DNA from 2 places in the Caloramator sp. genome. Region 1 is predicted to be linked to the other one. Evidence: riboswitches for the same ligand, from Rfam matches in the RefSeq annotation. Region 1 holds a riboswitch; the other holds the start of a gene.
What was found. A riboswitch is a leader RNA that binds a small molecule or an ion and turns the genes downstream of it on or off. The one in region 1 is predicted to bind cyclic di-AMP.
Positions count from the first base shown of each region.

Region 2: it holds a riboswitch for cyclic di-AMP, as region 1 does, so the genes downstream of both, eam (glutamate 2,3-aminomutase) here and JG776_RS00045 (C40 family peptidase) in region 1, are expected to answer to the same signal.

Region 1 covers NZ_JAIHAO010000001.1:4,729-11,737, reverse strand. The annotation lists gene polA (DNA polymerase I) at 1-746, shown strand, start outside; gene coaE (dephospho-CoA kinase) at 755-1,363, shown strand; gene JG776_RS00065 (lytic transglycosylase domain-containing protein) at 1,356-1,901, shown strand; tRNA gene JG776_RS00060 (tRNA-Leu) at 1,930-2,013, shown strand; gene JG776_RS00055 (GNAT family N-acetyltransferase) at 2,316-2,822, shown strand; gene JG776_RS00050 (lactate utilization protein) at 2,824-3,465, shown strand; cyclic di-AMP (ydaO/yuaA leader) riboswitch at 3,508-3,632, shown strand; gene JG776_RS00045 (C40 family peptidase) at 3,638-4,237, shown strand; gene JG776_RS00040 (SPOR domain-containing protein) at 4,348-5,034, shown strand; gene JG776_RS00035 (DUF4321 domain-containing protein) at 5,146-5,403, shown strand; gene JG776_RS00030 (nucleoside triphosphate pyrophosphatase) at 5,409-5,975, shown strand; gene radC (DNA repair protein RadC) at 5,989-6,678, shown strand; gene JG776_RS00020 (rod shape-determining protein) at 6,701-7,009, shown strand, end outside.
Region 2 covers NZ_JAIHAO010000016.1:15,872-22,880, forward strand. The annotation lists gene pulA (type I pullulanase) at 1-1,163, shown strand, start outside; gene JG776_RS07165 (tRNA 2-thiocytidine biosynthesis TtcA family protein) at 1,378-2,247, opposite strand; cyclic di-AMP (ydaO/yuaA leader) riboswitch at 2,457-2,585, shown strand; gene eam (glutamate 2,3-aminomutase) at 2,586-3,809, shown strand; gene adhE (bifunctional acetaldehyde-CoA/alcohol dehydrogenase) at 4,058-6,643, shown strand; gene treR (trehalose operon repressor) at 6,752-7,009, opposite strand, start outside.

The DNA of each region.
Region 1 (7,009 bases):
AATTAGAACAGGGAAGAGAAATAAGACGTGCCTTCGAACCTGAAAATAATAATTATGTAATTTTAACAGCTGATTATTCTCAAATAGAATTGAGATTGCTTGCACATATTTCAGGTGATGAAAATTTAATTGAGTCCTTTAAAAATGGTGAGGATATACATAAAAGAACAGCATCAGAGGTCTTTAATATACCAATTGATGAAGTTACAGCAATACAAAGAAGTAGAGCAAAAGCTATCAATTTTGGCATAGTGTATGGATTAAGTGATTTTGGATTGGCACAGGATTTAAAAATTTCAAGAAAGGAAGCAAAGGAATATATAGAAAATTATTTTGCAAGATATACTGGAGTTAGGAAGTATCTTGATGATGTAATAAAAAGAGCAAAAGAAAATGGGTATGTAAAGACAATATTTAATAGAATAAGGTTTATACCCGAAATTAATTCATCAAACAGAAATATAAGGATGCTTGGAGAAAGATTAGCAATGAATACTCCAATACAGGGTTCAGCAGCTGATATAATTAAAATTGCAATGGTAAATGTTTATAGAAAGTTAGAAGAATTGGGATTAAAATCAAGAATTATTTTACAAGTTCACGATGAATTGGTTTTAGAAGTTCATAAAGAAGAAATAGAAGAAGTGAAGAAAATAGTGAAATTTGAAATGGAGAATTGTGTTGAGTTAAAGGTTCCACTAATTGTTGATATAAAATGGGCAAATAACTGGTACAAAGCTAAGTAGGTGATTTTATGAAAATAATAGGATTAACTGGAGGAATTGCCTCCGGTAAATCTACAGTTTCTAATTACTTAATTTTAAGGGGATTAGATGTTATAGATGCAGATTTAATCTCAAGAGAGATTTATCAGATTGGGGAAAAGGCATATAGAATTGTAGTAGATGAGTTTGGAAAAGATATACTAAATGAAGATTTAACAATCAATAGAAAAAAACTTGCACAAATTGTATTTAGTAATAATGATCAATTAAAAAAATTAAATGAGATTACTCATCCAATTATTTATGAAAAAATTAAAAAAAGAGTAGATGAAGTTTGTAAAATGAACAAAAGAGTATGTATAATTGATGCAGCACTTTTGTTTGAAAGTAATTGGTATAAGATATGCGATATTAAATGGCTTGTTTATGTTGATAAAATAACACAAATCAAAAGACTAATTGAGAGGGATAAAATAAGTGAAGAGGATGCAGTTAAAAGGATAAATGCCCAGATGCCTATTGAGGAAAAAATAAAATTAGCTGATTTTATAATTAACAATTCAAGAGAATTAAGATATACTTATGAGCAAGTAGACATATTATTAAACATAGCACTTAATGGAGGAAGTAATGAATAAAGTTTTAAGGCTTTTATGCTTAATATTAATTGTATTGATGGCAATAAACCATAAAGCGATTTTAAGGAGTATTTTTCCTTTAAAGTATAATAATCTGGTTTATAAGTATTCCAAACAATATAATATCGATTCAATGTTGGTTTTTGCAGTAATTAAAGCAGAAAGCAACTTTAATGAAAATGCAGTATCCAAAAAAGGTGCTGTTGGGCTTATGCAAATTACTCCAAAAACAGGGGAGTATATTGCGGATTTAATGAATGATAAAACCTATAAAAATGAAAAACTATTTGAACCAGAAATGAACATAAAATATGGATGTTTTTATTTAAAGAGAATGATAAATCAATATGATGGAAATATAGAGCTTGCACTAATGGCATATAATGCAGGCTCTACAAATGTAAATCGATGGATTCAGTCATTAGGAAATGACTTTGACGTTGATTTGATTCCATTTAGTGAAACAAAAAATTATGTAAAAAAAATTAAAAAATACTATAATTTATATCAATATATTTATACGGATATTGACAAATAGTAATTAAAATGTTAAAATATATGAGTAAGCGGAGATGGCGGAATCGGCAGACGCGCACGTTTGAGGGGCGTGTGGGTATCCCGTGCGGGTTCAAGTCCCGCTCTCCGCACCAATGGTGATAAAAAAGGCCTTTGTTAAAGGGCCTTTCATTTTTGGCTCTTTGTCGATTGTGGGGCGGGTATTCGATTAGAATGCCTGTCCTTTCTTGTTAGAAAATTATTTAAGAAAGAAGGCTGTATTTTGGAGTGTATCCTTTAAAAATTGTAAAATAAAAAACTAATGCAATTTGGAATTTAAAATTGTTTATTATAATTTTTTAACTATAAAAAACATAATGTTTGTTGTTAAAAGCATAGAAGGAATTTTTACTTTTTTGGAGAATTAATAAAATATAAATTATTTTTAGGTGATATTATGATACCAATTTTAATAAATGAGGGAGAATTAACCATAAAATCAATAAACAAAAAGGACTTAAATAGTATATACGTTTTTTTAAAAGAACTAAACGGTAAGCATAAATTGTATTACGACAATGATTTGAATTTTGACTATATTAAAAAAAGGTATATTGAGACTCTAATAAATTCTATGGAATATTTTTGTGGTATATACAGTCAAAATGAGTTAATTGGTATTTTAAAGGGGAGATTAGAAGTAAAGGGAGAACTGGAATCTTGGCTAATGGCTCTTTATTTAAAGAAAAATTTATTAGAACAAGAAGAAGGAAATTTGATATTAAAGAATTTTGAAGAATACTTATATCACGTCTATAATGTTAGGGTTTTTAATGTAATTGTAAATGACAGTTGTGAATGTGATGAATTCTGGGAAAAAAATGGATATAATTTCAATCGAAAATTAAATTATCAAGATAGAGTATCTAATTCATATATATATACAAAAAGAAGGGGAGGATAATATGGATTATAATACTAATTGGTATTATGATAAAAAAATTGAAAGGACAAAAAAAGCACTGGAGAAAAATAACTATGAAGTATATGTTGTAGATAATGTTGAAGAAATGAAGGAGAAGGTTTTAGAATTAATACAAGATAAAAGCAAAGTGTCCTTTGGTGGTTCAATGACTTTGGTTAATTCAGGGATATTAGAGGATTTAAGGAAAAAGGATGTAGTACTTTTAGATAGATATAAAGAAGGTTTAACAGGAGATGAGATAGGTAATTTATATAGAGAAACTTTTTTTGCTGATTATTACATAACAAGCAGCAATGCTGTAACAGAAAATGGGGAGTTAGTTAATCTTGATGGAACAGGCAATAGAGTTGCAGCTATGATTTTTGGACCTAAGAAGGTTATAGTTTTAGTAGGTAAGAATAAAATTGTCAAGGATTTAGATGAGGCATATGATAGAGTGAGAAATTATGCTTCTCCTATTAATGCAAAAAGGTTAAATAGGCGAACCCCTTGTTGTGAAACTGGATACTGTATGGATTGTAATTCAAGTGATAGAATATGTAATCATTATGTGATTACCTATAGGCAAAATGTAAAGGGCAGGGGAATAGTAATAATTGTCAAAGAAGATTTAGGTTATTAATGTTGAAGTTTTAATTTTTTATAGTATAATATATTTTATACAAAATTTAGATTGCCGAATCTCATTAGAGTACGGAGGAACCAATAATTGGGGTGAAGCTATTAATTAGTGGGGATACCTTCTTCCTAACCCGTCAGCTAACTCCGGAGGCGAAGAAGGGATGGTGTATTGGATGTTAAATAAAAAAATGCTGTCATTTACTTTGACATTAACGTTAGTATTAACAGCAGTTCCAATTTTTGATGTACAAGCAGCAAAAACAACAAAGCAAAATAAAAAAGTTGTTGTACAAAGGAAAAATAATAAGAAGGTAAGTGTACAAAAAAAGAAAAAGACAATTAAAAGAACAGCATCAATGGGAAGAATATATTCAAGAGGTTCAGGTTCAGTAATTGCAGTAGGAAATGTTGAACAAGTTGAAGACATAGCAAAGTCACTGCTTGGAGTAAGGTATGTTTATGGTGGAACAACAACTAATGGTTTAGACTGTTCAGGTTTTGTACAATATGTTTACAAAAAAATGGGTGTAGTTTTACCAAGAACAGCAAGTCAGCAGGCAAGAGTAGGATTAGCTGTGTCAAAGGATAATCTTAGAAAAGGAGATCTTGTGTTTTTTGAAACAGTAAGTGCTGGCATTTCTCATGTTGGTATTTATTTAGGTAATGGAAAGTTTATACATGCGTCATCGACTAAAAAGGGAGTAACTATATCATCACTAAATTCAGGATATTATAATGAAAGATATAGAGGAGCAGTTAGAATATTAAAATAAAGCCTATTAAAGGCTTTATTTTTTTATGTTCAAAGATAATTTTATATAAAAAATATAATAATTTCTTACTTAATTAAATATAATTTAATTGAAATAAAGGAGGGGATAAGATGAGATACACAAGGTTAGAATTAAAAAAGAATGGTTTATCAAAGTTTGAATTAGGTATTTTATATTTTATATTAATAATACCAATAGTATCAATAATGGTGGGTTGGGCCATAACAAATTTTATAATACTACCAAAATTCAATATAAAAAATGATGATGTAAATACAATTACACTTAATAAAGCAAATAAAGTTTATCTATTACAAGTTGGTGTTTTTACAAATGAAACAAACGCAAAGAGTATGATTCAAGAACTGAATAAAATAGGTGTGTATGGTCATTACTATAAAGATAACGATATTTATAGAGTTATAACGGATGTATCTACAGATTTAAACTCTATTAAAAATAAAAAGCTGGAACTTGAAAAAGAACGTATAAATTCAATTATAAGACAGTTAGATATCAACTATAAAAATAATCAACAGGTTGAAAAGACAACAGATGATATAAACAAACTAATCATAGCTCAAATATTGGTAAAAGATGGACAAGTTTCTCGAGAACAGTTTAATGATTTGCTAAAGGAGTTTTATAATAAATATAAAGACGATAACAATATAAATGATGTAATTAATATTTTAACAGATTATCAAGAAGCCATTAAAAGCAATAATCAAGATAAAGTTATTTATTATATTGTTAAAAGTATGAATTATTATAACGTTGTTCAGACTAAATATTAAATTTTTATTAATATAGATATAGGTATTGTAGTTAATATTTTTAAATGATAAACTTATTTGTGATATGATTAAAATTATTATTTTTTGTCAACATTTAAGAGGGGGAAATTTATGGGTAAAACAAAGGAAAAAATATTTGATTTTTTTGTATTACTTCTTTGTGTATTAGCAGGGGAAGCTATATATATGGCTCTATCTAAAATTAAAAGTTTGAGTTTTTTAACTACTGAGTTAGTTATAGGAACTCAAAAGCCCATAATTATTGACCTTTTGTTTTTTAATTTTATATTAGGATTTAATTTGAAATTAAATTTATTTACTATACTGGGTTTAATATTAGGTATTATTTTTATAAAAAGAGTTAGGTGATACAAATGAAAATAATTTTAGCATCGTCATCTCCAAGAAGAATAGAATTGTTAAAAAATTTAAATTTAAATTTTGATGTTGTTCCATCTGACTTTAAAGAAGAAATAAATTTAAATGATCCTATTGAACTTGTTAAAAGTTTTGCTTATAATAAGGCTTTAGATGTAAAAGAAAAAGTTAATAATGAAGCCTTAATTATTGCTGCTGATACTATAGTCTATAAAGATGGAAGAGTTCTTGGAAAGCCTTCTGATGAAGAGGATGCTTTAAAAATGCTTAAATTTTTAAGTGGGGATCGCCACGAGGTTTACACAGGAGTATGTGTTATGTATCAAAGTGAATGTATTGTTGATTATTCTTGTACATACGTATACTTTAAAGAATTAAGTGATTTACAAATAAAATGGTATATTCAAACCAATGAACCCTTTGGTAAAGCTGGTGCTTATGCTATTCAAGGATTTGGAGGTTTATTTGTAGAAAAAATAGATGGATGCTATTTTAATGTGGTTGGTTTACCATTAAGTAAATTATATGATATAATTAATAGGATGGGGATAAATTTGTTTTAAGGAGAAGGATAATATGGACTGTTATTCAATTAAAATTAAAGATATCCCCATTAATGAAAGACCAAGAGAAAGACTTTTGAAATATGGTGAAGAAGTCCTATCAAATCAAGAACTTTTAGCAATAATATTGCGTACTGGTACTAAGTCAGAAAGTGCACTTGATTTAGCTAAAAGATTAATTACGCATTATGGAGGAATAACATTTATTGCAAAAAGTTCTGTATATGAACTTAGCAAAATAAAGGGAATAGGTCTTGCTAAGGCATGTGAAATAAAAGCTTGTGTTGAAATAGGAAAAAGGTTAAATTCATTTAAAGGCAATAACAGAGTTAAAATAATTTCACCTGAAGATGTTGCTATTCTTGTAATGGATGAGATGAGATTTCTATCAAAGGAGCATTTTAGAGTTATATTTTTAAATACAAAAAATTATGTTATACAAATAAAGGATATATCAATAGGAAGTTTAAATTCATCAGTAGTACATCCAAGAGAAGTTTTTATAGAGGCAATTAAAGTTAGTTCTGCTTCGATTATATTATGCCATAATCATCCTTCAGGAGATGTAACTCCAAGTCAAGAGGATATAAATATTACGAAGCGATTAATTGAGGCAGGAAAAATAATTGGAATTGAAGTTTTAGACCATATTATAATTGGAGATATAAATTATTTAAGCTTTAAAGAAAAAAATATAATATGACATCATGAAAGGAGTATGAAATATGGGATTATTTAGCATTTCAAAAGATATGGGAATTGATTTAGGAACTGCAAATACTTTGATATATTTAAAGGGTAAGGGAATAATTTTAAGGGAGCCATCAGTTGTTGCTATACGAAATGATAATACAAAGCAGGTACTGGCAGTTGGAGATGAAGCTAAGGAAATGATAGGTAGAACACCAGGTAATATTGTTGCAATAAGACCTCTTAAGGATGGAGTTATAGCAGACTTTGATGTTACACAAACAATGTTAAATAAATTTATAAGAAAAGTAACAAATAATAGTTCGTTTGTGAAGCCAAGAATA
Region 2 (7,009 bases), on a different contig from region 1:
CTGATGCATCAGGTAAACTCACAAATGGTTCTGGATGTGGAAATGATGTCGCTTCTGAAAGAAGTATGGCAAGAAAATTTATAGTTGAATCTGTTGTTTATTGGGCTAAGGAATATAACGTTGATGGATTCAGATTTGACCTAATGGGACTTTTAGATATTGAAACTATGAATACAATAAGAGCTGAACTTGATAAAATAGACCCATCTATTTTAATAATAGGAGAAGGTTGGAACCTCTCAACAGCACTTGATGACAGCCTAAAGGCAAACCAAAAGAATGCTGAAAAGATGCCAAGAATTGCCCATTTTAATGACACTATAAGAGATGGTATAAAGGGAAGCGTATTTAACCACAACGAACCTGGATTTGTTAATGGAAGTCGTTCTTCACAATTTAAAGTTATGTCTGGTATTGTAGGTGGAATAGATTATTCAAGTGGAATAAGCACTTGGGGTAATATTGAACCCGTTCAGTCTGTTGTTTACTGTGAAGCCCACGACAACAATACCCTATATGATAAACTAAAGTTTACTAATCCAAATGCATCTGAAGAAGAAATAAAAGCTATGCATAAGCTGGCTGGTGCAATTGTTCTAACTTCACAGGGAATTCCATTCCTACACGCAGGACAGGAATTTATGAGAACAAAACAAGGAAATGACAACAGTTACAATGCAAGCGACGAAATAAACAGACTCGATTGGGATAGAAAAGACCAAAACATTGATGTAGTTGAATATTATAAAGGATTAATAGAGCTTAGAAAAAATCACCCTGCCTTTAGAATGCCAACAGCTGAAATGATTAAAAAACATCTTGAATTTTTAGATACACCAACAAATGTTATCGCATATACTCTAAAGGACAATGCGAACGGAGATAAGTGGAAGAATATTGTAGTTGCCTTCAATGGAACTGAAAAAGAACAAAAGATTACTCTTCCAAGCCGTGGAAAATATTGTGTTGTTGTAAACGGACAAAAGGCAGGTGTTAAAACACTTGAAACTGTAAACGGTGGAACCCTTACACTTCCACCAAAGACAGCATATGTTCTATATGAAAAGACAACAAACTATACACTTGTTTTGTCAGCAATAATTCTTGTTGGAATGTTGGGATTTGTTGGATACCATATGTACAGCAAATTAAATAAGAGATGATTAATTTAGAGCCCTACTTTTGTAGGGCTCAAGCTGTTTAAAAAGTTATGTATTGATTAGCCCCATGAAGGATTTCTTAGGCATTCGTTCATTTCGCTAATCAATTCTAAGCTCACGAAATATGCCAATTCAAAATCCTTTCATGGGGCTTTTTCATACTTTAGCTAACAAACAGGTTTATCAACAATTTAAAAATTCACTATTAAACCTTATCCTATTCATTATAAAAATCTAAAAAGGAATATTCCTTATCTCCCTTTTTCCAGCCTAATATACAGTCCATATTTACATTTTTTGAAGCATTGAAAATAGATTTATCAACATCATTAAACTTCTTTTTCAATTCCTTTATAAGCTCTTTAATTTCGTATCTCTTATTTGCAATCTTTTCTGCTGCTACCATACAAGCACAGTTTATAGGCCATATACCATTTGCCTTTGTAAACTGTTCTATATGTCTCTCTTCTATATAATACATTGGACGAATTAACTCTATCCCCTCAAAGTTTTCTGACTTTAGCTTTGGCATCATTGTTTTGAAGTTACCAGAATACAAAACATTTAGCATAATAGTCTCTATAACATCATTAAAATGATGACCAAGTGCAAGCTTATTACATCCAAGTTCCTTTGCTTTTGAATATAGGGCACCTCTTCTCATTCTTGCACACATATAGCAGGGATAATCCTTTACTATTCTATCTGCAACTTCAAAAATTCCAGATTCAAATATTTTTATTGGTATATTTAAATAGTTGCAGTTGTCAATAAGAAGTGCTCTTATACTTTCGTGATATCCAGGATCCATTGCTATAAATTCAAGCTCAAAATTAATCTTACCGTGTCTTTTTAGCTCTTGAAAAAGCTTTGCCATAAGCATACTATCTTTTCCACCTGATACTGCAACAGCAACCTTATCCCCATCTTCAACAAGTTTAAATTCATCTATTGCCTTAACAAATTTAGTCCAAAGTTTATTTCTATATGTTTTAATTATACTTCTTTCTATATCCTTTAAAGGTTTCCTTTCACTAAAAGGAACTAATATGGGACAACCAGTTCCCGAAAGTTTATTTTCACTCATACATCATCTCTCCTTAATCTATTTTATACTCAAATATTATAATATATTCATAAACTTAAATACAAATATAATTTATATAGCATTGCAATATATAATTTGACATCTAAATATTTTTATATTATAATTTTAATAATGATTTTTATAATATTAATTACAAATTTGTATTTTATTGCACAATATTATCTCATATCTATAATTAAATATTGAGATAAATTTATTAGCTGAATTCCATTTTAAATGGATACGGGGGAACCATCTAGGGTGAATCAGTTTGTTTCTGTAGGGCACCTCCAGTCCGAACCCATAAGCTAACCTCGGAAGCTGAAAGGAGGATTTTTATGCAAAATTCAAAATCAAACATGCATACTAACTTTAATAATCTCAAATCTACAATTGATGATTATTTAAAAATTAAAGACACTATTAAAACAGCCCTTGAAGACAAAAAAGTTGTGGAACAACAAAAGCAAAAAATTTTAAAAATATTTGGTGCAACTGAAGAGGACTGGAATGACTATAAATGGCAACTCAGAAATAGGATTACTTCTTCTGAGATTTTAAAACATGTTATACCTTTAACTGACCAAGAAGCACAACAAATCGATGAAGTTGCTAAAAAGTACAGATTTGCTATTTCTCCTTACTATCTATCATTAATTAATCCTAACGATCCAAACTGCCCAATTAAGCTTCAATCAATTCCTAAGTTTGAAGAATTAGATGAATTTGGTGAACTTGATCCTATGGGTGAAGAGTTTACTACACCTGTTAACTCAGTTACACAAAGATATCCCGATAGAATGATAATAAATGTTACAAATATATGTGGAATGTTTTGTAGGTTTTGTCAAAGAAGACGTTTGATTGGAGAAACTGATAAACATACTTGTAAAGATGATATTAAAAATGCAATTGAATATGTAAAGCAAAATCCTCAAATTAGAGATATACTAATAACTGGTGGAGATTCACTTATGCTTTCAGATAGTGAATTGGAATGGATTTTAAAATCTCTACGTGAAATACCACATGTAGAAATAATTAGGCTTGGTAGTAGAGCTCCTGTTACTCTACCTCAAAGAATAACTCCACAGCTTGTTGATATGATTAAAAAATATCATCCAGTATATCTCAATACTCATTTTAATCATCCTAGAGAAATATCTGAAGAATCAAAAAGAGCTTGTGAATTGTTAGTAAATGCCGGTATTCCGTTAGGAAATCAAATGGTTCTTCTTAATAACATAAATAACGATAAATACGTTGTTCGAAAACTAAACCAATCACTATTAAAAATCAGAGTTAGGCCATATTATATTTTCCATCCTAAAAAAGTCAAAGGTACAAAACATTTTTGGGTTAATTTCCAAGAGGGATTGGAAATTATGGAAAGTTTACGTGGAAGAACATCAGGTATGGCTATACCAACTTATATAGTAAATGCTCCTAAAGGCGGAGGTAAAACCCCACTTTTACCTAATTATTTGTTGTATTTTGGAAAAGATAAAGTTGTATTTAGAAACTGGAAAAATGATGTATTTGAAATTGAAAATGACTTATAATATATTAAAAAATTAGATAGGATTTTTCCTATCTAATTTTTTTTATAAAACTATTGCAAAAATAAAAATTATAAACTATAATATGATTGTGAAATATATGACAATCTTTTTGTAATACGTGCACTTTTTAGTGCTCTTAATATTTGATTTAGTTTGTTAATATTTTAACTTTCAAGTATTAAGTACCCTTTTAACTATACTTCGACATTTCTTATGATGTTATTATTTTAACAAGTGAGGTGTTTTTTATGGCGGTAACAAACAGAGAGGAACTACTTCAAAAAATCTCTGAAATAAGAGAAGCTCAAAAGAAATTTGCAACCTATACACAAGAACAGGTTGACGAGATTTTCAGACAAGCAGCAATGGCTGCAAACAATGCAAGAATATATCTTGCAAAGATGGCTGTTGAAGAAACAGGAATGGGTATAGTAGAAGACAAGGTTATAAAGAACCACTTCGCATCAGAATACATCTACAACAAATACAAAGATGAAAAGACTTGTGGCGTTATTGAAAAGGATGAAACTATGGGACTTACAAAGATAGCAGAACCAATAGGAGTTATTGCTGCTATAGTTCCAACAACAAACCCAACATCAACAGCAATATTCAAGGCACTACTTGCTTTAAAGACAAGAAACGGTATAATATTCTCTCCTCACCCACGTGCTAAAAAATCAACTATAGAAGCTGCACGAATAATACTTGACGCTGCTGTTAAGGCTGGTGCTCCAAAGAATATTATAGGATGGATTGATGAACCATCTGTTGAACTTTCACAGCTTGTTATGGCAGAATCTGACTTAATTCTTGCAACTGGTGGCCCTGGAATGGTAAAGGCTGCATATTCTTCAGGAAAGCCTGCAATAGGGGTTGGTGCTGGTAATACACCTGCTATAATTGATGAGTATGCACATATTAAAATGGCGGTAAACTCAATACTTCTTTCAAAGAGCTTTGACAATGGTGTTATCTGTGCATCAGAACAATCTGTAATAGTACTTGATGAAGTATATGATGAAGTAAAAAATGAATTTATTGAAAGAGGAGCATATATCTTAAAGGGAGATGAGGTTGACAAGGTTAGAAAGATTCTTCTTGTTAACGGCTCAATAAACCCAAATATAGTTGGACAAAGCCCACAAAAGATAGGTGAAATGGCTGGTGTTAAGGTACCAGACAATGCAAGAATAATAATTGCTGAAGTTGATTCAGTTGAAATTGATGAACCATTCTCCTATGAAAAGTTATCTCCAGTTCTTGCAATGTATAGAGCTCATTCCTTTGATGAGGCACTTGATAAGGCAGTAACACTTGTTAAGCACGGCGGATTTGGTCATACTTCAGTTCTATACACAGATACAATAAAGTGCAAGGATAGAGTTGAAAAGTTCAGTATGGCAATGAAGACAGGAAGAACAATAATAAATATGCCTTCTTCACAAGGTGCAATTGGAGATATTTATAACTTCAGACTTGCTCCATCTCTAACTTTAGGCTGCGGTTCTTGGGGTGGAAACTCTGTTTCTGAAAATGTAGGAGTTAAGCATCTTCTAAACATTAAGAACGTAGCTGAGAGGAGAGAAAATATGCTTTGGTTTAGAGTACCAGAAAAGATATACTTCAAATATGGTTGTCTTCCTGTAGCACTACAAGAGCTAAAGGATATGGGCAAGAAAAGAGCATTCATAGTAACTGATAAGGTACTGTTTGATTTAGGATATGCTGAGAAGGTTACTAACGTGTTAGATAGTATAGGAATTGAAACAAGCGTATTCTTTGAAGTTGAACCAGATCCAACACTTGCTTGTGCTAAAAAGGGTGCTGATTTAATGAGAGCATTTAACCCAGACGTTATAATAGCACTTGGTGGTGGTTCACCAATGGATGCTGCAAAGATTATGTGGGTAATGTATGAACATCCAGAGGTTAGATTTGAAGATCTTGCAATGAGATTTATGGATATAAGAAAGAGAGTTTACAGATTCCCAGAACTTGGACAAAAGGCTATGATGGTGGCAATTCCAACATCAGCTGGTACAGGTTCAGAAGTTACTCCTTTTGCAGTTATAACTGATGAAAAGACTGGAATTAAGTATCCTCTTGCTGATTATGAATTAACTCCTGATATGGCAATTGTTGATACTGAACTTATGATGAATATGCCAAAGGGATTAACAGCAGCTTCAGGTATAGATGCTCTAACTCACGCAATAGAGGCTTATGTTTCAGTTCTTGCATCAGAATATACAAATGGACTTGCACTTGAGGCAATAAGATTGATATTTAAGTATCTACCTCTTGCATATAGTGAAGGCCCAACTAACCAAAAGGCAAGAGAAAAGATGGCACACGCTTCAACTATGGCTGGTATGGCATTTGCAAATGCTTTCCTTGGTGTATGCCACTCAATGGCACATAAACTTGGTGCAATGCATCATATACCACACGGTATAGCAAATGCTCTACTAATAAATGAAGTAATCAGATTTAATGCAGTAGATAATCCAAGAAAGCAGGCTGCATTCCCACAATATAAGTATCCAAACGCTAAGTGGAGATATGCAAGAATTGCAGATTACCTTGGACTTGGTGGAAAGACTGAAGAAGAAAAGGTAGAACTTCTAATTAAGGCTATAGATGAGCTTAAGGAAAAGCTAAATATACCAAAATCAATAAAGGAAGCTGGAGTTTCAGAAAAGAAATTCTATGCAACACTTGATGAAATGGCTGAACAAGCATTTGATGATCAATGTACAGGTGCAAACCCAAGATATCCATTAATTAGCGAAATTAAGGAAATGTATATAAATGCTTTTGAAGGCAGATAATAAGTAAATTCCATATAGTTTTCATTAGTTTACCCCTATCCTAATAGTTTATCCCCTTGCATTATTGATATATAATAAAGAGCTAACAGTTTTTATTCTGTTAGCTCTTTATTTATGCCTTCTTGCAAAATCAACAAATTTAAATTTATCTGGTCTATGCCTCGACTCTGTATACTGAAATAGAGTCATATCTTCTAAGTAAACATAGTTTTTTACGACAACAACAACGTCATATCCTTCTAAATCCAAATACTTTTTATCCTCATCGGTTGCATTTTTTACAACTATCTCCTTCTTTGCAAAGGATATTTTTAATCCCAACACCTCTTCAATGTATTGATATATTGAATTTTGGCATATTTCCTT